One region of the Clostridium boliviensis genome, then DNA from elsewhere that is predicted to be linked to it. Evidence: a T-box and tRNA genes for the amino acid it is inferred to sense, from the RefSeq annotation. Region 1 holds a T-box; the other regions hold tRNA genes.
What was found. A T-box is a leader RNA that pairs with one kind of tRNA and senses whether it is charged. The one in region 1 lies ahead of proS (proline--tRNA ligase), so its partner is inferred to be a tRNA-Pro.
Positions count from the first base shown of each region.

Region 2: it encodes a tRNA-Pro, which carries the amino acid that the T-box ahead of proS (proline--tRNA ligase) is inferred to sense. The anticodon was not compared.
Region 3: it encodes a tRNA-Pro, which carries the amino acid that the T-box ahead of proS (proline--tRNA ligase) is inferred to sense. The anticodon was not compared.

Region 1 covers NZ_JAWONS010000216.1:288,339-298,709, forward strand. The annotation lists gene RZO55_RS13990 (putative ABC transporter permease) at 1-114, shown strand, start outside; gene RZO55_RS13995 (phospho-sugar mutase) at 157-1,896, opposite strand; gene RZO55_RS14000 (spore coat protein CotS) at 1,976-2,953, opposite strand; gene RZO55_RS14005 (CCA tRNA nucleotidyltransferase) at 3,058-4,266, opposite strand; gene proS (proline--tRNA ligase) at 4,298-5,731, opposite strand; T-box leader at 5,861-6,066, opposite strand; gene RZO55_RS14015 (HD domain-containing protein) at 6,193-6,762, opposite strand; gene ytvI (sporulation integral membrane protein YtvI) at 6,762-7,865, opposite strand; gene RZO55_RS14025 (RluA family pseudouridine synthase) at 7,964-8,665, opposite strand; gene RZO55_RS14030 (nitroreductase family protein) at 8,655-9,410, opposite strand; gene trhA (PAQR family membrane homeostasis protein TrhA) at 9,608-10,255, shown strand; gene RZO55_RS14040 (GIY-YIG nuclease family protein) at 10,298-10,371, opposite strand, start outside.
Region 2 covers NZ_JAWONS010000329.1:421,708-432,078, forward strand. The annotation lists gene RZO55_RS25590 (prolyl-tRNA synthetase associated domain-containing protein) at 147-737, shown strand; gene RZO55_RS25595 (GGDEF domain-containing protein) at 793-1,692, opposite strand; gene RZO55_RS25600 (helix-turn-helix transcriptional regulator) at 1,864-2,205, shown strand; gene RZO55_RS25605 (aminopeptidase P family protein) at 2,228-4,015, opposite strand; gene lpdA (dihydrolipoyl dehydrogenase) at 3,960-5,444, opposite strand; gene RZO55_RS25615 (Cof-type HAD-IIB family hydrolase) at 5,444-6,238, opposite strand; tRNA gene RZO55_RS25620 (tRNA-Pro) at 6,373-6,446, shown strand; tRNA gene RZO55_RS25625 (tRNA-Val) at 6,521-6,593, shown strand; gene RZO55_RS25630 (hypothetical protein) at 6,707-6,874, opposite strand; gene RZO55_RS25635 (hypothetical protein) at 7,392-7,718, shown strand; gene RZO55_RS25640 (hypothetical protein) at 7,790-8,347, opposite strand; gene RZO55_RS25645 (acyltransferase family protein) at 8,379-9,599, opposite strand; gene RZO55_RS25650 (SDR family NAD(P)-dependent oxidoreductase) at 9,589-10,371, opposite strand, start outside.
Region 3 covers NZ_JAWONS010000326.1:7,840-18,210, forward strand. The annotation lists gene RZO55_RS23490 (ParA family protein) at 1-245, opposite strand, end outside; gene RZO55_RS23495 (hypothetical protein) at 303-953, opposite strand; gene RZO55_RS23500 (hypothetical protein) at 975-1,286, opposite strand; gene RZO55_RS23505 (peroxiredoxin) at 1,577-2,203, shown strand; tRNA gene RZO55_RS23510 (tRNA-Glu) at 2,250-2,321, opposite strand; tRNA gene RZO55_RS23515 (tRNA-Pro) at 2,346-2,419, opposite strand; gene RZO55_RS23520 (PolC-type DNA polymerase III) at 2,582-7,129, opposite strand; gene ispG (flavodoxin-dependent (E)-4-hydroxy-3-methylbut-2-enyl-diphosphate synthase) at 7,138-8,205, opposite strand; gene rseP (RIP metalloprotease RseP) at 8,216-9,277, opposite strand; gene RZO55_RS23535 (1-deoxy-D-xylulose-5-phosphate reductoisomerase) at 9,279-10,371, opposite strand, start outside.

The sequences.
Region 1 (10,371 bases):
CGGCTCACATTCTATCGGAAGGGATTACTAAGACGCAACCCTTCCGCCTCCTCCCGTCTGTTTGGAGAAGCACTTCGTGAATTAAAGGAAAATGCAAGAAAATTCAAAAAATAGCAAAAAGAAGGATCTCCCCAAAAGGATTTCCTTCTTTTTATTTTATGAAACCATCTGATCAACCATTGCCATCAAAGCTTTTCCAAGCTTTGCAGATTTCTCTTGTGCATCCTCCATTGTGGTTCCCTTAACACCATAATAGAATTTAATTTTTGGTTCTGTCCCGGAAGGTCTGACGCATAACCACGCATCCTCCTCCAGTTCATAATAAAGCACATCAGAAGACGGCAATCCTGTGGAACCAACCGCTCCTGTTTCCATATTCTTTACTGCATCTGTCTTATAATCTCTTACTGAAAGAACCTTATATCCGCCAAACTCAGAAGGTGTATTCCCCCGCATGGCTTCCATAATTGCCCGTATCTTAGCCTGACCTTCAATCCCCTTTAAACCGATTGAATTGACAGCATCCTTGTAATAGCCATATTTTTCATACGTTGCAACCATGGCGTCCCAAAGACTCATGCCTTTTGACTTATAATACGCAGCAGCCTCACAGAGAGCGGCGGTTGCTGAGATCGCATCTTTATCTCTGGCATAAGTTCCGATCAGACAGCCATAGCTTTCTTCCAGTCCAAACAGATAGGTGCCATATCCGGTAGCCTCTTCCTTTAAGATCTGCTGCCCGATATATTTAAATCCGGTCAGAACCTCAATCAGTTCACATCCGTAGAACTTCGCCACTGCGTCAACCAGATTGGTTGTCACTATGGATTTAACTACCTGACCGTCAGTCGGAATATCACCTCTTTGCTGTCTCTGGCTTAATACATATTCACAAAGCAGGGAGCCGGACATATTGCCGGTGAGGGGGATATATTCTCCGGATTTGTAATCCTTTACGTATACTCCCAGACGATCCGCATCAGGATCGGTTGCCAAAACAAGGTCCGCATCTTTTTCTCTTGCCAGGGAAAGACCCAGTTCAAATGCTTCCTCTGCCTCCGGATTGGGATAACTGACAGTAGGAAAATCCCCATTTGGCAGCTCCTGTTCCGGTACCACATATACATGTGTAAATCCCAGTTCCTTTAAAACCCTTCTGGCCGGAATATTGCCTGTACCATGAAGAGGGGTATAAACGATGGAAAGTTCATCCTTCATCTGATTGATTGCGTCCTGATTCATCACCTGGGCTTTTACCTGGGCAATATAGGCATCATCCACATCAGCACCTATTATCTCATATTTACCTGCTGCAACAGCTTCTTCTCTCGTTATGATCTTAACAGTTGAGATATCCATTATTGCTAAAACTTCAGCGGTAACTCCCTTATCATGAGGAGGGGTAAACTGTGCGCCATCCTCCCAATAAACTTTATAACCGTTATATTCCGGAGGATTATGACTGGCCGTAATATTCAGCCCAGCGATACAGCCCAGCTTTCTCACAGCAAACGAAAGCTCCGGAGTCGGGCGCAGAGATTCAAATTTATATGCTTTGATTCCATTGGCAGCAAGTGTCAGTGCAGCTTCCTCTGCGAATTCCGGAGACATATGTCTGGAGTCATATGCTATGGCTACGCCTTTATTGGCTCCACCTTGTTTTATGATATAATTTGCAAGACCCTGGGTGGCTCTTCTGACCACATAGATATTCATACGGTTGATGCCGGCTCCGATCACACCTCTTAAACCGGCTGTGCCGAATTCCAGATCCTTGTAAAATCGCTCTTTGATCTCGTTATCGTCATCTTTGATCCCTCGGAGTTCTTCTTTCGTTGCCTCATCAAAATACGGATTTGACAGCCATTCTTCATAGATACTCCTGTAATCTTTCATAAGCAAAATGCTCCCTTCTCTCTACTTAATATTATGGTTATTATAAATCATAACAAAGTAAAAGGAAAGCAGATTCCCATTATTTTATTCTTGACAGGAAAAGATTCCGCAAGGGCTGCTGAATCTCCAAATCCCTTAGTTTTTCAATATTTCTGGCCGGTATCCATGCTTTATTTGCATTATAATAAAAGTTAATCTGCTTCCAGTACTTTTCCGGATATAAAAACAGGTAATACAGGCAGGTTTTGTCTGCACATGATAAAGGAAGTATATTTGTATATGTATCAAGCATGGACATGCCCAGCTTTAAATTCCAGTCATGCTTTTCCATAGCTTTTCTCATAAAATGGTAAAGATCCTCCATCTGCATGCCTCTGTGCATCCGGTTAAACTCTACAATTGCTACATCATGGTCACACATCAGAATATGATGCTGGTTTAAATCCCCATGACACAAATACCCCTCCCCAATCCCGCGTTCCTCACAAAAACCTGCAAGTCCTTTGCAGGCTTCCATAGCCTGATCAAAAAATACGTCATAATTACCCATGACACAAAGTTCGAACTCAGACTTACGTCTTTTGCTTCGGATAAAACTGCGGGCCCGAATCAGTTCCCTGTTGTGACGCTCCATCTCCTCAGCCGGCTGCTGCACCAGAATGGATCCTAAATTCCATTCCTCTTTAAACTCTACCTTACGCAACATTTTATGTAATAAAGCAATCCGTTCAATGGCACAAAGCACCTCTTTGCTATCCTTTAAATTACATTCCCGGTCTGCATACCAGCTTTTCACGATCCACCGGGTCCCATCCTCGGCACTGGAGAGAATTTCACCTTCTTTATTTCTGACGTAGCGATCCACCTTCAAATGGCCGGTTTCTTCCAGTTGTAAAAATACCTGATCTTCAAATTCCAGGCGCTTTATGGTTCCTTTATATTCCCTCAGCAGCTTAAGCCCCTGATCTGTTTCACACAGCCAGGCGCCCCGGCCGCGTCGCACATCCAGAATTTCAAGCTCATACTGCGAAAGCACCTCTGTGTATTTCTCGTTCACAACCACCCCTCCAACTCTTAGCTAATCAGCTACTTCTAGGGTATGAAGGGGTGGAAAAAAATATGCAAACTCCCGGGGAAAGTATTCCATACCTGAGCATGTTTTCAAGATCGGGAATTCATATAATTCAGCAGATATTCACGGGTGTTATTTTCCGGTTTTTTTAAAACTTCCGCAAATAACGTTTCTAAGATTTCACCCATTTCAGGGCCTGGTTTTATGCCTGCTTCAATCAGTTCTTTCCCGGTTATTGCCATATCCTTTAATCGAATGCAGTCTCCGTTTCTGATGATTTCCCCGGCATACTGACTGACTGTCTGAAGTTGTTTAAGGTAAGGTCCGGTCAAGAAGACCTTTTGAAATTCCAGAAGCTCATCAAAAAGGGAAGCATTAATCATGCTCATAACCTTTCTGATTTCCGGTTTAGATGCCGAAATTTCTGTCCTCCAGAAGTCCGTTAAGGTTTTGACCCTGTCAATGGTATCATTATCCAGCTTTAGCTCCTTAAGAATAACAGCCGCCTCACTTTGATCTAAAAACCGAAGAAAACCAGTCCAGCGTACATGCTTATTGGAAGGCAGCTGTTTTAATTTTTCCAGCTCATAAAGTCCACTTTCTGCATCGGGAAAATGCACCGAAACATAAGGGGCGATTCCGCTTTCAAATACAGCCCTCATCTGTTCCGGATAATCCGAAAGAAGAAGCTTCGTCAGCTCCACCGCTATCCGTTCCTTGCTGACTTTTTCCATATTAGGGGCGATCACGGAGATTGCTTTGTTCGTATCTTCTTCTATTGCAAAACCCAGCTGTGCACAAAAGCGGATTGCCCGAAGAATTCTTAAAGCATCCTCATGAAACCGGTCCATGGGATTGCCTACGCAGCGGATTATTCCTCCTTGCAGATCCCCGGTACCGCCAAAGACATCCACCAGACCGTCTCTGTCGCTATATGCCATTGCATTTATGGTAAAATCCCGCCGTTTTAAATCTTCCAGAAGATTTGAGGTAAATTCTACAGATGCCGGGTGCCGTCCATCCACATATTCTCCATCAATCCGGTAGGTCGTTACTTCATAGGCTTCATGCTCCATCAGCACAGTAACCGTACCATGCTGAATTCCCGTATCCACGGTTCTTGCAAAAATTTCTTTTACCTGTTCTGGTTTTGCGGAGGTGGTGATATCCCAGTCCTTGGGCTCCCGTCCAAGCAGGCTGTCTCTCACACATCCGCCCACCACATAGGCTTCAAATCCATGGGTATTCAGTTGTTTTATGATTGTTCCTGCTGCTTCCGGTACCTGAATCGTAATCACTGCATTTCCTCCTGCATTATATACTACCTGTTTAATAAGCTCTGCCCCAGTAAACCATTTTAACTGCCGGCTTACCACAGCAAATGCAGGTATCCGACAGATGTTCCTGCTTAAATGGCATACATCTGGATGTCGCGCCTGTGACTTCCTTGATCTTATCCTCACATTCCTGGCAGCCGCACCACATTGCCTTTACAAAGCCTGGCTTTTCTTCTACAGTCTTAACAAAGGTTTCCATATCCACGGCCTCATAGGTGTGAGCATCCCGGTGTGCACGGGCACGTTCAAGCATGTCGTGCTGAATGGAGCTTAAAAGCTCTCCCACTTTTTCATTTAATTCATCTAAGGACACCATTAATTTTTCATGAGTATCACGGCGTACAAGAACTGCTTGATTCTCAGCGATATCTCTAGGCCCGATCTCAACACGCACAGGAATTCCCCTCATCTCGGATTCGCTGAACTTCCAGCCCGGACTCTTATCAGAATCATCAACTTTTACCTTATAATTAGAAAGAACCTTCTTTAATTCATAAGCTTTTTCAAGAACACCTTCCTTCTGCTGCTGAACAGGAACGATCATCACCTGAACCGGAGCAATTCTTGGAGGAAGAACAAGACCGTTATCATCACCATGTACCATAACCAGACCACCAATCAGTCTGGTGCTTAATCCCCATGAAGTCTGATGAACATACTGAAGTTTATTTTCCTTATCTGAATACTGAATCTCAAACGCCTCTGCAAATCCGCTTCCGAAATTATGGCTGGTTCCGGACTGAAGTGCTTTACCATCATGCATCAGTGCTTCAATAGTATAAGTAGCCTCTGCACCGGCAAATTTCTCCTTATCTGTTTTCTGACCACGGATAACAGGCATCGCAAGTACTTCTTCGCAAAAATCCGCATATAAATTAAGCATCATTTCTGTTCTTTCCTCTGCTTCTTCTGCAGTGGCATGAGCCGTATGGCCTTCCTGCCATAAGAACTCTCTGGAACGAAGAAATGGTCTGGTTGTTTTTTCCCATCTTACAACGGAGCACCACTGGTTATATACCTTGGGAAGATCCCGGTAAGACTGAATTTCTCTGGAGTAAAAATCGCAGAACAGAGTCTCTGATGTGGGTCTGACACAAAGTCTTTCCTGCAAAGGCTCAAGTCCTCCATGAGTCACCCATGCCACTTCCGGAGCGAATCCCTCCACATGGTCTTTTTCTTTCTCTAACAAGCTTTCCGGAATGAACATAGGCATATAGACATTTTCCACACCTGTCTCTTTAAATCTGGAATCCAGCTCCTTCTGAATGTTCTCCCAAATCGCATAGCCTGCCGGTTTTATAACCATACAGCCTTTTACACTGGAGTAATCGATTAATTCTGCTTTCTTAACTATATCTGTGTACCACTGTGCGAAATCAACATCCATAGATGTGATCGCTTCTACTAATTTCTTGTCCTTCGCCATGAAAAACTCTCCTTTCATTATATATGCCCACGCTTTCTGGGCATAGAGGGATACCCGTAGGGTATTTCATTATATATGCCCACGCTTTCTGGGCATATAGGGATACAAAAAGAGCCATCCGATCCCCAGAAAAGGGACCGAACAGCTCGGCGGTGCCACCCAATTTAGCCGCTGCATTCTGCGGCTCACTTTTAATCCGATAACGCCGGATACACGCCGCAGTTTTCTGCGGGACTCTGAGGCAGGTTGGGTCGTGAGGGGTATAAAGGCTTTTCAGCTAAGGGCCTTCTCTCTGAGATACATCATGACTTAATAATCCTCTTCAACGTCTTATTTGTTATTAATTTTACAGATTGTATGCTTGATTTTACGTTATTTATAAATGTTTGTCAAGAGGAGGATTATGTATTTTCCCAGACATTTCCTATATAATGATCTATCCGTATGTATTACTTTTCACTTCAGTGTTTTACTTCCTCCTGAATGATCCGCAATGTATGCTCTCTAACCGTGTCACGAAGCCGCTGTGTCGTTTCAAAATGTCCGCAAACCTCATTACCATAAGTCATATTCAGCTCATATTCCAATGGAAGCCACGTTCCGGGTCCCGCTTCATTATGTTGGATTAACGTTTCAGTCTTATCAAGAGCCTTTACCAGGATAGCTTCCTCCGTATTTAAGTCTGCCATTTCCTCAAACAGTACAGAATATTCCTGTGCCAGAGAATCCGGCAGATTTTTTAACAGCGTCTCAATGGCTCCGGCCTCTGTCTCCTCATCTGCCTCTGTTTTCAGAAACGCCGGAATATCACCGGTAATGGCCTCCCCCCAGTCATGAATCAGGCACATACGGATAACCTTATTCATATCAAGCCCTGGAAAATCATCAGCCAGCAGCATTGCCAGCACAGCCAGACGCCAGCTGTGCTCTGCCACACTTTCCTGTCTTCCGTTTGTGGTCCAGTTATGACGGGTATTACATTTTAATTTTTCCATAATTCCCAGAAAATTAATTAGTGTATCAGGATTCATCATGCCTTTCCCCCTTCCTCTTTCTTTGGACTATTATAACATGATCCCTCATAAAGCTCTACGATATCTTCAATAAGCAGCAGGCCAATAGGACCTAAGATAAAGCCCAGTATTCCGAAAAGCTGCAGGCCCACATACATGGCAACCAGGGTTTCTAAAGGAGTCAGACCCACTTTTCCTCCCATTATTTTCGCTTCCATCATCTCTCTTATAAAATAGCAGATTACATAAATTATAATAAGGCCTATTCCTGAAAGCCAGTTTTTTTCAATCAATGAAATCAGTGCCCAGGGAATCAAAACAGTTCCTGTACCGAATATGGGCATTGCATCCAGTAACCCGATTACAATTCCCAGCAGAATAAAATAAGGATTTCCAAGTAAAAACAATCCTATTGAGCAGATTACCATTGTAAACAGCATAATGGTTGCCTGAGTCCTCAGCCAGGCACTTCCTACTGTCATAAGACGGTTTCCCAGCATTGCATATTCATAGCAGAACATGGAATTATCCCGTCGGCTTCGGATATCATCCATTTCCTGCAGAGATAACACAGTGGCAATCAGCAAGATAACCACGATAACGGTAAATTGGATGGCCCGCTTTAATATAGTCATGGAATTTGACATTAAAAACGGCATTGCCCTGCTTTTAACAGCGGCCTCTCCGCCAGTTATAATATCACTGACCACATCTACCATATAACCATCCGGAAGCTTTAAAAACCGCTCTACAAATGAACAGTTATCCATCATCCAGCTGTTCATTCCATCTAAGATCTGCGGTAGATTTTTTAACAGCAGCCTGGCTTCCATAAAAAGCTTTCTGCCTCCGAAATAAAGAATTACTCCCAGCACAATCATAAAAAGAAGAATTTCAACTCCGCCGATGAGGGCAAGCGGTATGGAAATCACTTTTTTTTTATAAGTAAACCTGGTTTTTCTCTCGACCCAAAGTGCGGAGGGGCGTAGGGACAGCGCAAACACATATGCAATCAAAAAGGGAATCACAAGAGGCAGCAAAAATCGAAAGCTTAAATAAACTGCCCCTGTAACTCCCAATATTAAAATTGTTTTCTTCAGTTTCCTGCTCGGTTTCTCCATGGACTCACCTGTTTCTGATTTGTACTTCTTTTGTACATTGTCTATTATAAGTCATACGCAGAAATATATTCAGAAACCTGACTAGCAAAAAATTCCTTTTAAAAAACATCACCAAACGAAAAATGACTGAATATCCCATTTTGCGGTTTTATGGAAAAACTCATACTCTTTTTTGTTAACGGATGGGTAAAGGTAAGACCGGAAGCAAACAATGCCACATGCTCCTTTGATAAAAAGCCCTGAAATTCAGGATTATACTTGCGGTCTCCCCATAAGGGAGTTCCATGACCTGCCATCTGTACGCGAATCTGGTGATGCCGACCGGTTTTCAGCCGGATCTTAAGAAGACTAAGCTCTTTTCCATCCAAAACCCTGTAATCCACAACCCAGTAATCCAGTTCTGCAGGTTTTGCACCTTTTATCCCCTTTTCCACAATTTTCGAGCAATTATTTTTTCCGTCTTTCCACAAATAATCCACGTAAGTGGCAAAGTTTTCCACAGGTTTTCCACAAACAACAGCATAATAAATTTTTTCCATCTGATGTCCGGAAACTTGTCTGCTTAAAGCCTCAGCCATTGATTGTGATTTTGCATAGACCATTACGCCCCCAACTGGCTTATCCAGTCTGTGGATAACTCCTACATATGGCTGCTCTTTCTTTGTGGATATATTGTTGATATGTTTTTTAATTTCACTGACCATGTCCGGTTCAAATGACTTAGCGGTCTGTGACTCCATTCCTGCCGGCTTTTCCACAACCAGAATGTCCTTATCTTCAAATAATATATTAAGCTTCATCTGACTGCTGCCCCTCGTTCTCCCACTGGTTCATCATTGCCTTCACAGAACGGCTCATTTCTCTGCTGAAGTCACTGTTCCATTTCCGGCTGCAAAAAGCCTTGATCCAGCGCTCAAAATCCTCTCCTCTGTCTGTAACTCTGTTTAATTCGCTTTGAAATTCTTCTGTATTAAGCCGTCGGTAAATATTTTCAAAAACTACCGCTTCCGGCCGTAATCTTGAAGGCTTTACCCTTTCTATCTGCTGCTGGACAGGATAGCCGAACACAACCATCGCAGCAGGCACAGCATACCTCGGAAGTGAGAACAATTCCCTGTGGGTCTCATACTGCTCTAAAATGTCTCCGATATAGCAGGAACCGATCCCCAGGGATTGTGCTGCGACCACCGCATTCTGAGCAGCTATTAAGGCATCATCTGCTGCCAGCATGAAGTCTCCCATTCCTGGTGCTCTGACCATATCCTCATATTTACAGAACAGGTCGTACCATTTCTGGTAATCAGCCACAAATACCAGTACCATAGGTGCCTGCGCTATAAACGGCTGATTATCACAGGTGACAGATAATTTCTTTTTTAATTCCGGATCAGTTACATCTATAATGGAATACAGTGTCATATTTCCTGCTGTCGGTGCCTGCAGGGCTGCCTCAATAATCGCCGCCTTTTTTTCCTGCTCAATCTTCTGTTCTTTATAAACACGGACAGACTTTCTCTCCATCAATTCCTTCATTGTTTGATTCATTGGACGTTATCCTCTCTTATATAACATTTGCTGCATTGATTATATTTCATACTCCCAATAATATCAATGAAGTTTTTTACTTTGAATATCAAAAAATGCTTGCATTATACTCCGCAAACATGTATAGTATATAAAAAGATGTCACATAGTTATGAATACTACATCACACGTTTTTTCTTATGCAAGGAGGTTTTATTATGAACATAAAGATTAAAGATCCGGTCAGTGCAGGAACTCATTTCATAGCCATGTTACTGGCTTTGATTGCAGCAACTCCCCTGCTTATAAAAGCTTCTGCAGATGGTGAGCTCCATTTTGTATCCCTGGCGGTATTCAGTATCAGTATGGTTTTACTTTACGCTGCAAGCACCATCTACCATACTCTTGATATCTCTCCAAAAATCAATAAGTTATTAAAGAAATTTGATCATATGATGATATTTATCCTGATTGCAGGAACTTATACACCTGTCTGTTTAATTGTCCTGGGTGACAAAACCGGTATAGGACTGCTTGCTCTTGTCTGGGGAATCGCCATATCCGGCATTGTTATAAAAGGCTTCTTCGTAATGTGCCCCAGGTGGTTTTCCTCTGTACTGTATATTGCCATGGGCTGGGTTTGTATCCTGGCGTTACGTAAAATCATCTTAGCACTGCCTCCTGCTGCATTTATGTGGCTTCTGGCAGGCGGACTGATTTATACTATCGGTGGTATTATCTATGCACTTAAAATTCCTCTGTTTCATTTTAGGAAGAACAGCTTCGGCAATCATGAGCTTTTCCATTTGTTTGTCATGGGAGGCAGTCTCTGCCACTATATCCTCATGTATCAATTTGTTGCATAAAATCAAATTAAAAGACTGACTGGACATTTATTCTGCTCCCCGTCAGTCTTTTTCATCCTTACAACCGGATTCCTTAATAAGAAACAGCTTGTCCTTTCTGGAAAGCTTCTTAATCT
Region 2 (10,371 bases), on a different contig from region 1:
AACCGCCTTTTCTTTTCTATTATCAAAAGCTATTATAGTATATTCTTTCCCATAAAACCACCGAATTTCTTTGATTCTTGAAAAACTATTGCTTTTTCACCGTCGGCGGTTATAATAGTTCAAAAGAGAAAAAGGAGGAAAAACAATTGTCAGATGCCAGTAACAACTTCTATATAGATAGAACACTTTATTATGGGAAGCCAGAAGATTTATCTGACCGATTAGAAAAGGAGATCCGCACCTACGATCTCTTAGACCGGCTTGAAATCCCCTATCAGCGGCTCGACCATGCTCCGCTCCCCACCATTGATGCCTGCCGGGAGGTTGATTCCCTGCTAAACATTGATATCTGCAAAAATCTGTTTCTATGCAACGCAAAAAAAACGGAATTCTTCTTACTCCTGCTTCCTGGGAAAAAGAAATTCCGCACTGCCTGTCTTTCAAAACAAATCGGCTCCTCCAGACTTTCATTTGCTGATCCGGAGTTTATGATTGAATTTTTAGATATCACTCCCGGTTCTGTTTCTGTTCTCGGGCTTATGAATGATAAAGACAACAAAGTTCAACTGCTCATTGACAAAGATGTGCTCTTATCTGAGTTCTTTAGCTGCCACCCCTGCATCAATACCAGCAGTCTGAAAATGAAAACAGCTGATTTAATTAACCAAATACTCCCAGCCATAAACCATAGCTTCATCCAGGTAGATCTTCCTGGTGAGTCGGATTCCATTCAATAAAAACTCAACCACAAAAAGGGCAGGATCTCCGTCTCCTGCCTGGTCTGAACTTATGCTACGTGACCTGCCAAAAATTGTCGTGATAGGAAGCTATTCTGTTCTTCCCCGCCTGCTTGGCATAATACATGGCACGGTCCGCCTGTGAAAAAAGCTTCTGGTAATTTATTTCTTTTTTCCCGGCACTGGAAACAATACCGATACTGACAGAAAGGCGCCCTTCTCCATCTGGTACCGCTTTCTTTGCTCGTTTTAAAAGTTTTTCCGCCCGTTTATAAACATTGCTGCCGGATGTAAATACCACAAACTCATCACCACCTACTCTGCCTACCAGGTCTGGCTCCGGAAAAAGGTCACAGAGCATTCCGCCTACCTTCATCAGGATACGGTCCCCTGTAGGATGACCATAACAATCGTTAATTTCTTTGAAATTGTCAATGTCAATCATACATAGCCAGCTTTCCGTCTCATCGCTTAACAGCTCATCAACCCGGTATTCGAATGCAGATTTGTTGTACACTCCGGTCAGACCGTCTTTAATAGACTTTAAAAGCAGCTGTTCTTCTCTCGCTTTTAATCCGCTGATGTCCTGCAGCTTTCCGACCAGCTTATACGGAGCTGTCTTTTTCTCCTCCCAGATAGAAGTTAACTTGCAGCTGCACCAGTGAAAAGGCTCCCCTATCTTTCCAAGACTGAACTCAAATGAACGCATCTCCCCATCTTTTGGTGCATTATCGGTGTGCTTTGAAAGAAAGTGCTGAAATGCCTGCAAATTAATATAACCTTTCGCATTAGCGGACAGATACAGCCGCTTCTCTGGATAGGAATACTCGAACAATACAGTGTCAGTAAAAAGACTCATATTCCCGTACAGCTGTTCCGCCTGGCTGAAACGGTAAAATTCCTGTTCGATTCCCTTACTCTCACTTTCTAATTGTATTTCTGAATTTCCTTTCATGATACTTCCCCCTGTACCTCATGGAATCCTTCATTCCCCGTCTTTTCTAATCGTATATCATACATGATAACGCTTTTCAACCGTATATGCAACTTGTTTTTAGAGCATTATTACGCATATAATACGTAATGTCTGGTTAAAATATCCTTTATGATAAACCAAGAGGTGATAATGTTGGATGAACAATTTGTCAGGAACCGAATTACGGAACTCCGCCTGAAGAAAAATATATCCGAATATCAGATGAGTTTAGATCTGGGAAAGAATAAAAGCTATATACAGGGTATCTCTTCAGGGCGTTCTCTGCCTTCCATGAAACAGTTTTTTGAAATCTGTGATTATCTTGAAATTACTCCCATCGAGTTTTTTAATACAGAAAAAAAAGAGCAGACTCTTTACTGGGAGGCCGCTGCAATACTGAAAGAAATAAGCCATGAAGATCTGGAAGCATTATTTCCAATTTTATTGCGGCTCAGCGCGAAGGCAGACAGTCAAAAACAGGCAGAACCTTGATCGATAAGGTCCTGCCTGTTTTCTATATAGTTCTTGTCTGTTCCTTCAGCCACAATGCTTCTTCTTTTGTAAGATGTGGTGCCACCGCTTCGTAAACCGCCTTATGGTAATCATTGAGAAGCGTTATATCCCGTTCTGTCATCAGGGAAGGGTCAAGTGCTTCTAAGTCAATAGGTACCATAGTAAGGAATTCAAATTCCATAAACTGACCGTACTCATTTGATTCCGCTTTTTTGCATACAATCAGGTTTTCGGTTCTAACTCCGTGACTGCCTTCTATATAAACTCCCGGCTCGTCGGAAGTAATCATCCCTTCTTCCAGAATGCAGTTGTCCTGACGCTCCGGAACCATACGCCATCGGATACCATTGGGACGCTCATGGACATTGAGCAGATACCCCACTCCATGTCCCGTACCATGATCAAAATTGATCCCGCGGCTCCAGAACGGCTCTCTGGCAACATAATCAAGTGTCAGACCTCTGCAGCCATACAGAAACTTTACTGCTGCCAGGCGTAACATACTGATGACTGTAAGTGTAAAATGCTCCCGTTCCTCATTGGTCAGCGGACCTACTGCTACAGTCCTTGTTACATCTGTGGTTCCCTCATAATACTGTCCGCCGGAATCCACCAGATAAAGTCCTTTTGGCTCAATCACTGCATCGCTCTCTGACGTAGCCTTGTAATGGCACATAGCAGCATTGGCTCCGTAAGCAGAGATGGTATCAAAGCTGATCCCTAGATTCCCCTCCTGCTCAGACCGAAGTTTATCTAATAACTCCTGGGCGCTGACCTCAGTGATTGTTTCATGGCCCACATTCTTTTTCAGCCAGTAAATAAATTTCACCATGGCCGTACCGTCTTTCACATGAGCTTTTTTCATATTTTCTACTTCTACAGAGTTCTTCATTGCTTTTGCAAGTACAGTCGGATTCATACGGTCAATGATCCGGTTGGAAGAATCGATGCCCTTTACAATGGCATAATTGGTTCTGCCTGTTTCCATAAGAATTCTCTGATCTCTAAGCTGTCCAACAGAAACGTAGATGTCCTGATATGGGCAGACCGTTACAGACAGCTCTTTTAAATAAGCTTTCACCTCGTCATTTAACACTTCTTCATTGATAAACAGATAAAACCGCTCCATTGTCACCATTGCATAGGAAAGGACAACCGGATTGCAGCTTACGTCATTGCCTCTGATATTTAGAAGCCATACAATATCATCCAGTGTGGTAAGAAGATGAACTGTTGCCTTTTCTTTCTTCATTTCTTCTCTTAAATCACTGATTTTCTCAGAAGCGGATTTACCGGCGTACGTTTCATCAAGAATCCAGACAGGCTCTTTGGATAAAGCAGGGCGCTGACTCCAGATCTGATCCACCAGATCCTCTTCATATACTATAGTCACATGCTTGTCTGCCAGCTTTTCTTCCAGTTCCTCGCCCTGACAGCAGTTGACAACCCGTCCGTCAAAGCCCAGTTTCCCGCCATCTGGCAACACTGTCTCCAGATATTCCATGATGTCAGGAACTCCGGGAATGCCCATTTTTCTCAGTTCTATACCGGTACCTGAAAGCTGCATTCCAGCCTGAACAAAATATCTGCCGTCTGTCCATAAGCCCGCTTCATCTTTTGTTATCACTGCGGTTCCTGCTGATCCGGTAAATCCGGTCATAAATTCTCTCGCTTTAAAATATTCCCCTACATACTCTGATTCATGAAAATCAGAGGTAGGTATCATATAAGCATCAATATGGCGCTCTGCCATCAGGCTTCTTAACTGTTCCAGTCTCTCTTTCATCATTGCCTTGCTCTCCTTTAGTTTCAAAATAATTTTCAATAGCTGCCGTAATGCCCTCACTATACGTTGGGTGGGCACGCATGGCCAGCCGAAGCTGTTTCGCCGTTAATCCGTTTGCAATTGCAGTCGCCATCTCACTGATCATGTCAGTTGCTCTGGGACAGACAATCTGGGCTCCCACAAGAGTACCGGAAAATTCTTCAAATACCAGATGAATAAATCCGTTCTGCCTGCTGGTAATGATGGATTTGCCATTGCCACTCATGGAATAATGGCCGCAGCATACATGCATATTGTTTGCTACAGCAGCTTCCCGGGTAATCCCCACTGATGCAATCTCAGGTTCTGTATAAATGCAGCTGGGAACAACCGGTAATTTCACGAACATTCCGTTGGGAACAACGGACAGGCGGATGGTATGTTCCACTCCAGCGATCTTCTCCACTACATATGTCCCCTGTGCCGCAGCTACATGGGCCAGAAGAATATCTGAGGCTGCATCTCCAATGGCATAGATCCCGGGTTCACTGGTCTGAAATTCCGAGTTAACCTTTAGATGTCCATTCTCCAGTTCCAGACTCACGTCCTCTCCCAGAAGACCTTCCAGGAAGGGTTGTCTCCCTGCTGCAATTAAAATGTGCCCGGTTTGAATGGTATGCTCTTGTCCACCCATTTCAAAGACGCAGGAAAGACCATGGTCTGTATCTTCTTTAATTTCCTTCACATTGACCTGACAGTGAATTGTAATCCCTCTTTGTTTCAATTCCTCTTCCAGTGCCTGGGATACTTCGGTATCCATAGGTCCAAGAAGATGGTCTTCCCGTTCCAGTATTGTCACATGGGAACAGAGCGCACTGAAAATGGTTGCAAACTCCACACCTATGACTCCTCCTCCGATCACCAGAAGGCGGTCGTAATTCCAGTTATCCGAAGCCAGCAGCCGCTCACTTGTCAGGACCCCAGGCAAATCTGCACCCGGTATAGGGGGAATTACACACTTCGCACCTGTTGCTATAATGAGGTAATCCCCAGTATAATAATCCTTTCCCTGCGCACTGTGTACTTCCACCGTTTTATTTCTTCGTATGATACCTGTTCCGGTAAGAACCGTTATATTTTCTTCTTCAATGAGATCCGTAATGCCTTTTCGATAGGATTTAACAGAACTTTTCTTATATTGCTGCATTTTCTTAAAATCAAAAGAAATAAAATCCGTAGATACGCCGAATTCATCACAATTTTGCAGCTCTTTAAATTTACTTGCTGCGTACAGAAGGGATTTTGTCGGGATACAGCCTTTATTTACACAAGTGCCTCCCAGCTTCTCCTTTTCCACAATTGCTGTTCTAAATCCCAGTGAAGCCGCTTTTAATGCAGCGGTATAACCGCCCGGTCCTCCTCCTATAATGATAATGTCATAATGGTCTGCCATTAAATCTCCTCCTGCCGGATCATTTCAAAATAAAGGCAGGCATTCTTTATTCCATCCTGATCGATGGCATCTGTAATATAGTCTGCCGCTCTCTTCAGTTCTTCCATGGCATTGCCCATAGCGATTCCGATCCCTGCTGCCTTTACAATATCGTAGTCATTCATACTGTCTCCAAAGGCCACCGTCCTGGAAAGAGGAATTTTATAATATTCACAGAGTCTGGCCAGGCCTACCGCTTTTGATGCCTTTCGCTCAACAACATCTGCACCTCTCTTATCCGCAAACATATGAACATGAATTTCCGGAAACTCCTCCTCCATCTTTCTTGCGCCGTCCTCATCTCCGATAAAAGCCATGGTTCTCACATCCAGCTTAGCGAGCATATCGGCATCTGCAAAGTTTCTTCTGCATTCTCCCCAAAGCCTCCTGTCATGCTCGTTTACTACCTCTGGATTCACATAATAATCATACTCACCTACGCTGGTTCCTACACTGTAAGGAGTCTGCTTTGCATAGGATAGAATCTGCTTCAAAAGATTTTTATCGAAAGTATGCTCATAAATTAAGGTCTCTCCTACCGTCACCTTGGTTCCATTGAGATGAATAATTGCATCGGGTTGTATCTGATCCCGTATTGCAGTACTGAATATGGAATCCATGTCTCTTCCGGTGGCCAGCACTATGGTATAATTCTCTCTCAGTTTTTCAATAGTCTCCATCGCACTTGCAGGAATCGACCAGTCTTTATGATCAAGCAGCGTCATGTCTACATCAAAGCTAACAATTGGTTTCATCTATCTTCACCTTTTTTTCTTCTTTCTTCTTTCTTCGTCTTCTCTACTCCATCATATATTAAATTTTAAATTTTTTCAACAAATATACTTTACCAATTGGAAATTTTCTGCTATAATGTCTGAGTGTCAGGAAACGGAGTATGGCGTAGCTTGGTAGCGCGCTCGGCTGGGGGCCGAGAGGTCGCAGGTTCAAATCCTGTTACTCCGATTGACAATTGCGAAGCAGTGCCGGATTTCCCAAATGATAGGAAACCGGTGCTTTTAGTTTACTGATAAAGGTATGGAGACATAGCTCAGCTGGGAGAGCATCTGCTTGACGTGTAGAGGGTCGCAGGTTCGAGTCCTGTTGTCTCCATTATTATAAAAATATAGAAAACACCGAGATTCCTTGTAATTACTGGGTTTTTCGGTGTTTTTAATTTTCACGAAATGTTGCTGTTTTTCTTGTCGTGTTGCATTTTTTCCTAACTATGCAACACGAAATGCCCACATTTTGATCCAGTGGAGCAGGAATGTGAGTTTTTCCATCTCCTCTATTGAATAGTCTTGAATATTTACTTCTCGAAAGTTTCGCTGCACCAAGGTTGCTATCGTTTCAGCATCTGACTCTTTGAATTTTCTAATTCTAATTTCCATATTAGCCCCTCCATATCCTATTATTATTCTTCTTATTAAGATACAGCTTAGCTCATATTTCACCAACTATCAATATTAAGTTTCCAATGTAAACTAATACGTTAAATACTACTTTACCTGACTGAACCTCCGTGTTAAATGCCACTTCCAGTCAGTCACCATGTTCTCATGCGCAGCCTGTCCTTGTAATATTTCTATCTCAGAACTCTCGCTCGGATATTCCCAGGTATATTAATACTTGTAAAGAAGCAAATAATCTTTTAATATAAATACTCGTAGGAAACACAGTGCATGTTTGTAGAAACATGGTAGTCGACGAAAATAATAAATGGGTAATAAAACAGCCTAAGAGTTACGCGGGGGATAGATTTAAAGATTATCCAACACCGGTTTTCCTTATAAGAAAAGTTTCCCGGTGTTTTTATTTTTATAATACATTTATATTATAAAACCTTAAGAATTTATCGATAAAGACGATTATACATAAGTAGAACTAATAGAAATGTGAGGGAATGATATGAACGAAGAAACATTAGTATTTGGTAAAGGCATTAAAATTTGGAGCATCATTTGTATTATTTTAAGTGTATTTACTTTAATTGTTAATTGTGTAGCAGGTTTATTTGATTTGGCTGTTGTAGGAGCCTTTGTTATTGCAGCCTATATTCTTTTATTGGTTAAAAAAAGAAAGATTGCTTTTTATGCCATTGTAATTTGTATAATAATTACCATGATTCTGAATGTAGCAATACATCATGTGGGTATTATTTTGGCGTTATCCGGTTTTATTAATCCTATCATTACATTTGCTTTTCTATCGAAATATTGGAAGCAGATGAATTAGGTAAGACGGTGCTAGGACCTTCGTCCTGACACCGTCTTTTACAGTCTGATACAGCATAAGCTGTTACTCCTTTATTCAATATGTCTTTTTTTGTACCACCATATTACCACCACTAAGCATATGGCAAGACCTGCTAATGCAGGAATAATAACCTTCGCTCCAGACGCTCCGCCTTCCGCAACACTCCAGATTATCTTACCAAAGGCAATTCCGATCAGCACACCGATACCAGCTTTTATATTACGCTTCCATAAACCCCATATTAACAATCCCATTGAAACAGGTACGATACTGGTAACTATAATTTTTGCTGCCGTCCAGTTCTCTGTAAGATATTCCCGCTCCATTGCCAGGAGCTCTCCTACTTTCGGATCAATCGCACCAGGTCTGGGAAACCAGAACATACTGGTTAACAACAAAAAGATTGTTGCGCTTATTCCGGTTGCATTTCTTATAAAAGCAAAATAGCATAACGGAATCATAAAGATAGGCCGTATATACCAGCTCAGAATATTTTGATGTCTTGAAAATGCCCATTCAAAGAAAACTGAATCGGTTGCCATCAGGAATACAAAGGCTACAGATAATACTGCAAATAGCAACGCTGTGTTTTTATCTAAACTCTTCATTATTTCACCGTTCCTTTCATATTCATTCCATCTACAGATACATTAAGAGAAATACCATGATTAATGTCATGACAATCAGTGCCTTACGATATGCGGGTTCACAGGCTTTTCCAAAAATTGTACCAATCACAGGTACCTTCTTCAGTAATTTAACAAGCACCAATGAAATTATGATTGTTACAGAAGCTGAAAATACCCCTTTTGCAATAGCAGAAAAAACTACAAATGAAACTACATATTGAATTACAGTAACAACAGCATAATGAATCACATAAATACCCATGGCTTCATCTGCCAGCACATTCATGATTATACTATTTCCTTTTATATAGGAAGTAAATAAACTCATAAATCCATAAAGAGAAAGCAGACTGATAACTACAATCATACTTTGTTCAACAATTAAGACAATGCTTTTAAACAGACCATCTGACATTGTTTCCCCGAAAACATGTATCACAATATTTAAACCTGTAAAACCAAAGGAAAGCAAAAGAAAAATCCACCATTTATTACGGAATTTATCATGATATAAAAAACTATTTTTCATTCCATACATACCGATTACATTTCCAGCTGCAAAGTATAAAAAATACAACAGGATTCGTGAGACCTGCATATTAAATGGTTTAATCAGTGTTGCAAAACCTCCCTCTGCAATATTACGTAACGGAAGGAATAGAATTAAGCCAGCTGCCAGCATAATAATTGTAAAACGATAAGCATTCGCTACATACTTTTCCTGATTAACTCTAAAATCAAGGTTCATTAATCGCTTTGATCGCTCATATAATACCAGGATGATGGAAAACAGAAAAAGTACCCACAAAAACCAAAGATGATTCGCTTCCGTTCTTCCAAAATTCTCGACCAGATACCGAATATATCCAGTCATTGAAAATACAGTGTTTTCCCTTTTAATAAAACTAAAATAATGTGCAACCGGATTAATGAATAATGTTCCAAAGGCAAATGGCAGCATGAGCCGCAGCAATCGTTCCTCCAGATATTCAACCGCGCCCTTCTTTAACAGAGCCTTATAAGAAAACAGCCCTGATACAAAGAAAAAGGAAAACATAAAAAAGGAATCATTATACAGCGCAATAAGAACAAACCCTGCAAATTTGTCACTGTCAGTTATCAACACTCCAGATCCCGTAATACTATAAGCTAATGTGGCATGATGCCAGACTACAAGCAACATTAAAAAGGCTCTGAAATAATCAATACTCCTGTCTCTATTAACATTCATTTTCTCTATCAATAAAATTCATTGTTAACTGCATCACCTGTTCTATACACGCTTTATCATTGGTGTAATTGCCAGAATAGATCATCTGGCAGTTTTCATCGAAATACTTACCTGTGACATGTTTTAATGCAGGATCCGTTGCCAGATAAGTATAAGTTTCTGCCATACGATCAGGCTCAATTGCTTTCTTACTCTTTATACTGTAAGCAAATCTCTGAAATGCAGATATATCGGGATGACGACTTAAGTCCACTCTTACTGCCGTAACTCTGATGGAATTGACCGATATTTTCTTTTCCTTCCATTGATCCGAAAGCCAATACGTAAACATAATCTGAGCCAGTTTTGACTGATAATATGCTTTTGCTACAGAAAATTTTCTTCTCCGGAATTCCGGATCCTCTATATTAACTTTTAAACCAGGCATTGCCAACAGACCTTTTGAGGCAATGGTAATAATGCGTCCGTCGTCACTCTTTTCCATCATATCCTGGAGCTGCTGCGTTAAATATACAGGTCCGATATGATTGGTCATCCAGACCGTTTCATAGCCTTCTGATGTGTATTGTGCTTTCTTTTGAGATATATCAAAAATTGCTGCATTATGAATCAATACATCGATATGATCAAAATGATCATACAGATAGTCGGAGCAATCACGAACAGACTGAAAGAGACTCATATCCACTGTTACCAAGCTAATTGCATCAGACTGGCTTCTTTCTTTGATATACGCAAGAGCCGCTTCGCCTCTGAATAAATTTCTGCAGCC
Region 3 (10,371 bases), on a different contig from region 1:
CGATAGCGGAATCGATAAAGCTCTGCAATATGGTAATCCTCGCTTTCCGGAAGCAGTATTCCATTCTCAATCTCCGGACTATCCTTTTGAAACAAATGAAACTGCATAGATGTATTCCCCTGTGGGTCCTGATCAACGATCAGAGTTTTTTTACCTAAGTAAGCCAGAAGCTCACCTAATACTACTGTAGTGGTGGTTTTGCCAACTCCACCTTTGTTACTGTTAATGCTCCCAATAACTGCCATGTTTTTATCCTCCTGGTATTTATATTTTCAAAGACTCTTTATTCAGAATTTTTTCTATTACACACCATTCTTCACGCGATCCATATCGCCATACCATTTAATAACTTTTTCAATTTCATTTTCTAAAGTACCTACTTGTCCATTAACAGACTGCAAAAAATCATTCCAGTAATCATCTATTTGCTCTTTGCAATCTGACACAAACTCTTTTTCCTGTTTAATATTTTCTAATTGTTCTTTTTCCCATTCTTCTTTCCGGGAATAACGAGGCATATCACCTTCAGCTGTACAGACCACTAAATCCTGCCAAGTATATGTACTCCCATCATATCTTTTCATGATTCCAGTCTTAAATTCTTCTTCCATAACAGGCATCTGATCTACACTACTTCTCATATCATTGTACAATTCCAGAAATTCCTCGATAGTATCCTGATCAATCAGATATTTCAAAAAGCTCTCTTCCGGAAACATACCAAAGTAACATCTCTCAAACCAGTTATTTAATGCAGCCCTTTCATCAGATCCATTGGTATAGGTTCCATTTACCAGGTCACCAACAAAATTTTCAAGAAGCTCTGACACAGACAGACTGGCGCTTCCTGCCTTTTTATATAATCTTTCAACATCTGCATCAGACAGTTTGATTTCAATGGTCCGCTCCTTAATTGTCTTAATCTCTAACTGCTGTTCTTTTCCGTTGCTCATAAGAAACCTCTCTTTCTAAAATCAATCATCATTGTTTTCATGACTCCACCTGATTTCCTTCACCACATCGTCTAAATAATCAGTACTTTTCTGGGCTGCCGCGCGGAGCTTTCTAAGCAATAGCTCCTGGCTCTTTATTTCCTCCTCATATGATTTAAAGCGTCTTTGATACTCCTCTTCTACCTTAACCAGCATTTCTTCCCGCTTCATGCAAAAATGAATTAAGTATTCGAATTTATCAGTCAGATTTTTTCCCGGACATCTCATAAGATATTTTTCAGTCTCTGGTAAGAGTCTTATTGATGTGGGTCTTCCTTTCTTTTCCTTTTTCACTTTGCTTTCCTCCAATACATTTTTTCTTAACGATGTCAACCACGGGAAGTTTTCTGTTTTACTGTATTTTATAAATATCAACTGCATTGATATTTTAAATATCTATAGCACTTACTGATTTATCCCTATTGTTTTTTCTCATGTGTATCTTTATAATTTCTATATACACATCATCAGTGGATGTAATGAAGGCTTGTAGGTGACACGTATCAGGTATTTGGTAACTGGTAATAAAACTTTAAGCTTGCTGATTCGTTCCCCAAGTGTAGCCAGCACTTGTTTGATTGACTGTGTTTTTATCTATCCGAAATGTTAGGTCTAAAAAAAAGAGACCTAACATTTTTTTAGGTCTCTTTCAATCTTTTCTATATTTTCCATCTATATGCAATGTATTTACCCCCGTCTGCACTACCGAATTTATTGCCTTTGCGCAAGCCAATGACCAATTTGAAGCTTTAAATGCCAAATTAATCGGCTTAAGCATTGACAGCAATCCTTCTCATCTTGCATGGGTAAACCAGATCTATTTACTGACAGGCATTCAGATCCCGTTCCCTATTATAGCAGACAGAATGGCCGATGTGTCAAATATGTATGGTATGATAGCTCCTGATGCAGCCAAGCAGGAAACTGTCCGTAACGTCTATTTCATTGATCCAGACCAGATTATCCGGGCAATTCTGATTTATCCTCTTACAAACGGCAGAAATATCTGTGAAATCATACGGCTTTTAACTGCCCTTCAAACAACTGACCGCTGTAACGTCGTAACCCCGGCTAACTGGGAGCCAGGCACTCCTGCTATGGTGCCACCGCCCCGTACTTATGACCAGATGTTAGAACGCATCAATGATCCTCAGGCACAAAACTTAAATTGTATGGACTGGTTCTGGTGTTATAAAGATAAGCCCTGCTGATACTTCCTCAAAAAAAGCCTTCAGGTTTATCCTGAAGGCTTTAATATGACCTATCCGAGAATCGAACTCGGGTTTCCGCCGTGAGAGGGCGGCGTCTTGACCGCTTGACCAATAGGCCAGTACGAATATGATTCATACAAAATCGAGGCGACAAGATTCGAACTTGCGACCTCTGCGTCCCGAACGCAGCGCTCTACCAAACTGAGCCACGCCTCGATTACGTTAGGTAGTATAATATAAATCAGAGGTAATGTCAACATTATTTTCAAAATTTTTTATTTTTTTTTAAATACTGGAAAAATAAGATTAGATTTCAGTTACTCTTTGTATCAGAATCAGCTGCAAAACAAGCATTCCTGTTCTGCAGCTGATTCTTTTTTATGCCAGATCAAAAAGAGACAGCTGATTGGACTCAGGAAGATCACCAAGAAGTCCTAAGTCTCCCATAAGATCGCAAACAGTCTTACTGACCTTTGTCCGGTTCCTGAAATCCTCTCTGGATAAAAACCGGCCGTCTTTTACTGCATCTACAACTGCATCTGCCGCTTTATCTCCCAACCCGTCTATGCTGCTTAAGGATGGCATCAGTTTACCGCCAATGATCTGAAAATGCCTTGCTTTCGCCTGGTAAATATCAATAGGCGTAAAATCATAACCTCTGGCATACATTTCCTGGACAATACGCATATCCCGCAGTGTATCCTGCTCTTTTTTGGAAAGGGTATCCATTCGTTTCCTGTAATCCGCCAGATAATACTCCAGCTTCTCCCTTCCCTGACACATCAGCTCATAACTAAAACCACTAGCCCGGATACTGAAAAAGGCCGCGTAATAGGCTAGAGGATAAAAGACCTTGCAGTATGCAATTCTCCATGCCATCATAACATAAGCTGCTGCATGAGCTTTAGGGAACATGTATTTAATCTTCTTACAGGACCAGATGTACCAATCCGGAACTCCATGGGATATCATCTCCTCTTCCCACTCAGGCTTCAGACCCTTTCCTTTACGCACGCTTTCCATAATGGTAAAAGACATACCCTCTTCCAGTCCCATGGAAATTAAGTATATCATAATATCATCTCTGGTACATATGGCAGTCTGAATGGTTGCCTTTCCTTCCTGAATAAGAGCCTGGGCATTCCCCAGCCACACATCTGTTCCATGTGCAAGACCTGCGATACGGACAAGATCAGAGAAATACTTAGGCTGGGTATCAATTAACATCTGCATGGCGAAATCCGTACCAAATTCAGGTACTCCAAGTGCTCCAAGCTTACAGCCCCCGATGTCCTCGGGAGAAATCCCAAGAGCCGATGTGTCCTGGAAAAGCGACATAACTTCCCTGCTGTCCAGGGGGATATCCTTTACGGGGTCAAAACCGATCAGATCCTGAAGCATACGGATCATGGTAGGATCGTCGTGTCCGAGAATATCAAGCTTTAATAGGTTATGGTCAATGGAATGATAATCAAAATGAGTGGTCACCGTCATAGTCGTCATATCATTGGCAGGCCTCTGCACCGGTGTAAAGGAATAGATCTCCTCTCCATGAGGCAGAACTATAATTCCTCCCGGGTGCTGGCCAGTCGTTCGTCTGACACCCACACACCCCTGAACAATTCTGTTGATTTCACAGTTTCTCTTTCTTACCCCATGCTCCTCGTAATAATTCTTTACATAGCCGAATGCCGTCTTATCTGCAAGAGTGCCAATTGTTCCCGCACGGAATGTCTGACCTTTTCCGAAAATAACTTCCGTATAATCATGAGCCTTACTCTGATATTCTCCGGAGAAGTTTAAGTCAATATCAGGCTCCTTATCTCCCTTAAAGCCCAGGAATGTCTCAAATGGGATATCAAATCCATCCTTTGATAAGGGATGACCGCAAACCGGACAGGTCTTATCCGGCATATCACAGCCGGCCATACCGGTAAAAACCTTTACTTCATCTGAATCAAAATCATAATAGTGACAGCTGCCACAGTAATAATGGGGACTCAGTGAATTAACCTCTGTAATACCTGACATATAGGCAACAAAGGAGGATCCAACTGATCCACGGGAGCCCACCAGATAACCGTCTTCATTGGATTTCCATACCAGCTTCTGCGCAATAATATACATAACTGCAAATCCGTTGGAAATAATGGAATTCAGTTCCCGTTCCAACCGTTCCGTAACAATGGCAGGAAGATCTTCTCCATAGATTGCATGAGCCCTGTCGTAACAGATCTGTCTTAAATCCTCGTCAGAGTTTTCAATGACAGGCGCACACTTGTCCGGCCGCACTGGAGAAATCCGTTCACACATATCCGCTATTTTTTTGGTATTCTTTATGACAACTTCTTCTGCCTTATTTGGACCCAGATATTCAAATTCCCGAAGCATTTCCTCAGTCGTTCGAAGGTACAGCGGAGCCTGTTCATCCGAATCCTTAAACCCTTGTCCAGCCATAATTATCCTTCGGTAAACCTCATCCTCCGGATCGAGGAAATGAACGTCACAGGTCGCGCATACGGGCTTCCCAAACTGCTCTCCAAGCGTAACAATCCGTTTATTAATATCAATTAAATCCTGCTCCGTTTTTATCGTACTCTTTTCATCTCTCAGCATAAACGCATTATTGCCAAGCGGCTGTATCTCCAGATAATCGTAGAAATTCACGAGCTTTGCTATTTCTGCATCGGGAACTCCCCTGAGAAGAGCCTGAAATAACTCTCCTGCTTCACAGGCAGAACCAATAATCAGTCCCTCCCTGTATTCATTCAGTACGCTTTTGGGAATCCTGGGTCTTCTGGCATAAAAGTCGATATGGGAACAGGAAATCAACCGGTATAAGTTCACCCTGCCTACATCATTGGCTGCCAGAATAATCACGTGATAGGTGGGAAGCTTTTTAATCATATCTGGTGACATGGTACTGAGTTTGTTTAACTCATCAAGAGTTTCAACCCCCCTGTCCCGGAGCATGCTTACAAATGCTGCAAATATCTCAGCCGTACAGCCTGCATCGTCAACCGCCCGGTGATGGTTGGCCAGGGATATCTTTAGTGCTTTGGCTACAGTATCCAGCTTATACCGGTTCAAACTGGGCAATAACAGTCTTGACAGAGCCACTGTGTCAATGACCGTTGGATTAAACTCTAACTGAAGCTGCAGGGCATTATAAGAAATAAAACTTACATCAAAGGAGGCATTGTGAGCCACCAGTACCGAATCTTTACAAAATTCCAGAAACTGGGGAAGGATCACATCAATTTTGGGATGGGGTAGTACCATACTGTCATTGATTCCAGTAAGCTGTTCGATCTCAAAGGGTATGGGAACATCAGGATTGACAAATGCGCTGAATTTGTCCATGATTTTTCCATCTGTTACCTTCACCGCACCAATTTCAATAATCCGGTTTCTGGAAGAACTGAAACCTGTTGTCTCAATATCAAAAACGACATAGGAATCAGTAAAAGCCTGGTTATGGGAATTCTCTACCAGCTGTTTTAAATCATCAACCAGGTATCCTTCCACTCCGTAAATAACCTTGAATGTGTCGCCCTTATCCAGGGCATGGTTTGCATCCGGAAAAGCCTGTACACAGCCATGGTCCGTAATCGCAATTGCAGGCATTCCCCACTTTTTCGCACGTTTTACCAGATCTTTTACTTCAGAAACACCGTCCATATCACTCATTTTCGTATGGCAGTGAAGTTCCACCCGTTTTTCCAGGCTGTTATCTGATCGTTTTCCTGTAAAATCTTCTGATTTTTTAATCCCTACAACGGACCCTAATGTCAATTCCCCGTCAAACTTATCAATGGTAGTCACACCCTTTAATCGGATAAAGCTGCCTGGAACAACTGCCTTTTTTAAATCATCCAGCTGCTCTTCCTTCGCAAACATCTTTACTGTGATCGTATCCGTAAAATCAGTTACATCGAAAATCATAATCGTCTTGCCGCTTCTCAGTTCCCGGCTGTCCAACATAATAATCTTACCGCGGATCACTACTTCACCGATTTCTCCGTCAATTTTTTCTATTTCTATGGTTTCCCCATCAAAGTCTCTGCCATATAAAACCTCCGGATTGTCGGAGCGGCGGCCATTATAAGAGTTCTTCCGGTAATCTTTCCATTCCTTCTTTCCAGATTGTGCATCTGCTGATTTTCCAGATTCCTTTTTCTCTCCTTCGTTTTCCCCCCCCATACGAAGTACAGAAGATGGTGACTGGGATTCCTGTATAAATGGTACTTCATCAGAACCAGACGCTGCCAATGATCCCTGAGAGCCATCTGTACCTGAAGAACCTCCGAACTCTTCCTCTGTACCATTGTTTTGCGAAATTCCAAGAGAAGTCCTGCTGACGATTTCTTCCACTTCCCTTTGCATCTGGAGTTCTTTCTGTTTAGCAAGGGCATTTTCTTTAGGTGCAACATACTCATACTGAACTTCTATAGGCAGACCGCACCTTTCATGAAAAATTTTTTCAAGTACGCGTTTTAACTCTCCTGCTTTTTCATGCGTTACAATGGTATCCTCTACAGTCATCTTCAGAAGATCCGGTTCAGGAAACTGGTACTGTGCTTTTCGGAACATATTGTATTCAATGATACTATAATTCTTAAGTTCTGCCAGGAGACTCTCCCGATAGATCTTTAACAGTTTTTGAGGCGTATACTGCCCAGACAGACGAAACCGCTCAATAATCTTAATCGAGATCTGTTTGGAAGGAAATAACTGATCTTTGATTCCTTTTTCCAGACTGTAAATATTGTGTTTGTGTATCAGTCTGGGACTAATTAAGTAAACACGAATAGAGCTTCTATCCCTGTTTGATGTGACCTTTTCCACATCCACCAGATTTAAAAGCTCCCGCAATTCGTCTGTTATATGTAAGTTTGGAAAAACTTCCAAAAATTTCTTTGCCATTCTATCACCTATTGCATTTTCATAAGTTCTTCCTGAAGGGCGCTAAGAAGTTCTTCTTCCGGAACCTTACGGATTACTTCTCCTTTTTTAATAAGAAGACCTTCTCCAATTCCACCGGCAATCCCGATATCCGCTTCTCTTGCCTCACCCGGACCATTTACCACGCAGCCCATAACTGCCACCTTAATATCCAGATGATCATAAGCTGAAACCATATCCTCCACCTGATTTGCCAGCGAGATCAGATCAATTCTGGTCCTTCCGCAGGTTGGGCAGGAAATCACCTCTACTCCGCCCTTTCTTAACCCCAGTGTTCTTAGTATAGTTTTTGCAGCTTTTACTTCTTCAAGCGGATCACCGGTGAGCGAAACCCGAATGGTATCGCCAATCCCCTTATGAAGTATAATTCCAAGTCCAACGGAAGATTTGATGGTTCCGGTCTGAAGTGTTCCGGCCTCAGTAATCCCCACATGCAGAGGATAATCCGACTGTTCAGCCATGAGTTCATGGGCCTTCACGCACATTAATACATCCGAAGACTTGATGCTGATAACCAGATTTCCATAGTCCATCTCTTCAATCATACGTACTTTATTTAGAGCACTTTCTACAATTCCTTCTGCAGTCACTCCACCATATTTTTCAATCAGATTTTTTTCAAGAGAACCACTGTTTACACCCACACGGATAGGTATTTGATACTCTTTTGCTTTTTCCACAACTGCCTGCACGCGATCCAGAGAACCTATATTGCCTGGATTAATCCGTATTTTATCCGCTCCAGATTCTATAGCTGCCACAGCCAGCCGATAATCAAAATGAATATCTGCCACCAGTGGTATCCTGATTTGTTTTTTTATTTCTCTGATAGCTGCCGCTGCTTCCATATCTGGAACAGCAACCCGGATAATATCGCATCCGGCTGCTGTCAGCTTTTTAATCTGGTCTACGGTTGATGACACATCCTGGGTTTTCGTATTGCACATGGACTGGATCAGTATTGGATTGCCCCCGCCAATGACCCGATCTTTGATCTGTATTGTCTTCGTATGATTCCTGTTCATAAGTTCCTCCATATCCACACCTTTATCCGGTAAATCTGCTGATATCATTAAACACCACAAAAATCATCAGAGCCATTAAAGCTGCCATACTGATCATATTCACAAGGCCTTCTTTTTCCGGGTCCATTCGTTTTCCCCGAATTGCTTCTATTATCAAAAACAGCAGCCTTCCACCGTCAAGCGCCGGAATTGGGAGCAGATTCATCACGCCTAAGTTGGCACTCAAAAGGATGCACATGCTGATGACATTCATAAGTGCCGCAACAACACTGACAGTCAGACCTGCTTTTACAGAATCATCGATCATAACCACAATACCAACCGGTCCGCTCAAGTCTTTTACACTGGCTTTTCCTGTAAAAAGCATACCAAGACTCTTTACAGTCAGTTTAACATCATATTTCATCTCCATATATCCATGCTTGATCAGGTCACCGGCATTTGCTGCCTTCTTATTTTCCGGCGCAATTAAAATACCAATCAGATATTTTTTACTTTCTTCAGAATATTTGGGAGTAACAGTCACTGTCTGAATATCCTGATTCCCTGTCTGAGGATCGATTCTTGCAAACTCTACCTGGTTCATTTTTTCATCTGGTTTCATCAGCTTATAAAGAATGTATTCCTGATACATAGAAACATTCTCACCGTTAATTTTTAATAGCTTATCGCCTGAACGCATTCCTGCTTCAGAAGCAGGAGATCCATCTGTTACTTCCTTAATATAAGTGGTATCATAACCGCTCATGCCTACCAGAATCAAAGAAAGCAAAAAGGCCAAAATAAAATTAAATATAGGTCCTGCCGCTATGACAGACATCCTTGCAGGAATTGATTTATTCTGAAACGCCCGTTCATCCGGATTCTCCTCATCTTCCCCCAGCATCATGCAGGATCCGCCCAAAGGAAGTGCCTTTATGGAATAAGTAGTCTCTCCCTTTTTAAAATGCAAGAGACGAGGGCCCATACCGACAGAAAATTCCACCACTGCGATTCCGCTCATTTTTGCGAACAGAAAATGACCTAACTCGTGAATCAAAACAATTAAACCGAATACCAGAATAGCTACTAAAATACTGGACAAATCACCACCTGCTTTCTATATAATCATAAGCTGCAGCCTCAGCTTCAAGAATCTCTTCAACATTGGGATTCTCTTTTACAGTATGCCCGTTCATCGCTCCCTCTATCATATCTGTAATAGTAAGATATGTAATTTCCCTGTTCAAAAATTTGGCAACTGCCTTTTCATTCGCAGCATTAAAGACAGTTGGAAGCGTTCCGCCGATTCTGCCAGCTTCATATGCCAGTTTCAATCCCGGAAAATTAATCAGATCCGGTTTTTCAAAATTAATTTGACCAATGGACCAGAAATCCAGCCGGTCTCCCTTTAAATGTCTTCTCTCCGGATAATAAAGTGCATATTGGATTGGAAGTTTCATATCCGGAGTTCCCATCTGGGCCATTACCGCTCCATCATCAAATTCTACCATGGAATGGATGATACTCTTAGGCTGAATCACCACCTGTATCTGGTCCATCTCCACACCAAATAACCATCTGGCTTCCATTACTTCAAGACCTTTGTTCACCATCGTTGACGAATCTATGGTAATCTTGCGTCCCATAGACCAGTTTGGATGATTAAGTGCGTCTTCCACATTCACATTTTGCAGTTCTTCTCTTGTTTTTCCACGGAAAGGACCACCGGAAGCAGTCAGTAGTATCTTGTGTACAGATGTCTTGTCTTCTCCATTGAGGCACTGAAAGATAGCACTGTGCTCACTGTCCACCGGAAGAATTCTGACACCCAGTTTCTTTGCAAGAGGCATAATGATGTGCCCTGCGGTTACCAGCGTTTCTTTATTGGCCAGAGCAATATCTTTTCCAGCTTTCATTGCAGCTATGGTTGGTCTGATTCCAATCATTCCAACCACTGCAGTAACAACAATTTCTGATGTTTCTTCTACAGCGGTCTCAATTAAGCCATCCATTCCGGAAACAATACGGACAGGAAGATCTTTCACCAGTACTTTCAGTTCCTTTGCTTTTTCTTCTTCCCATACACAGGCTGTCTTTGGCCGGAATTTTCTGATCTGCTCTTCCAGCAGCCGGATGTTGCTGCCTGCAGCCAAAGCGGTAACTTCAATATCCCCTTGGTTTTCCACCACCTCCAGG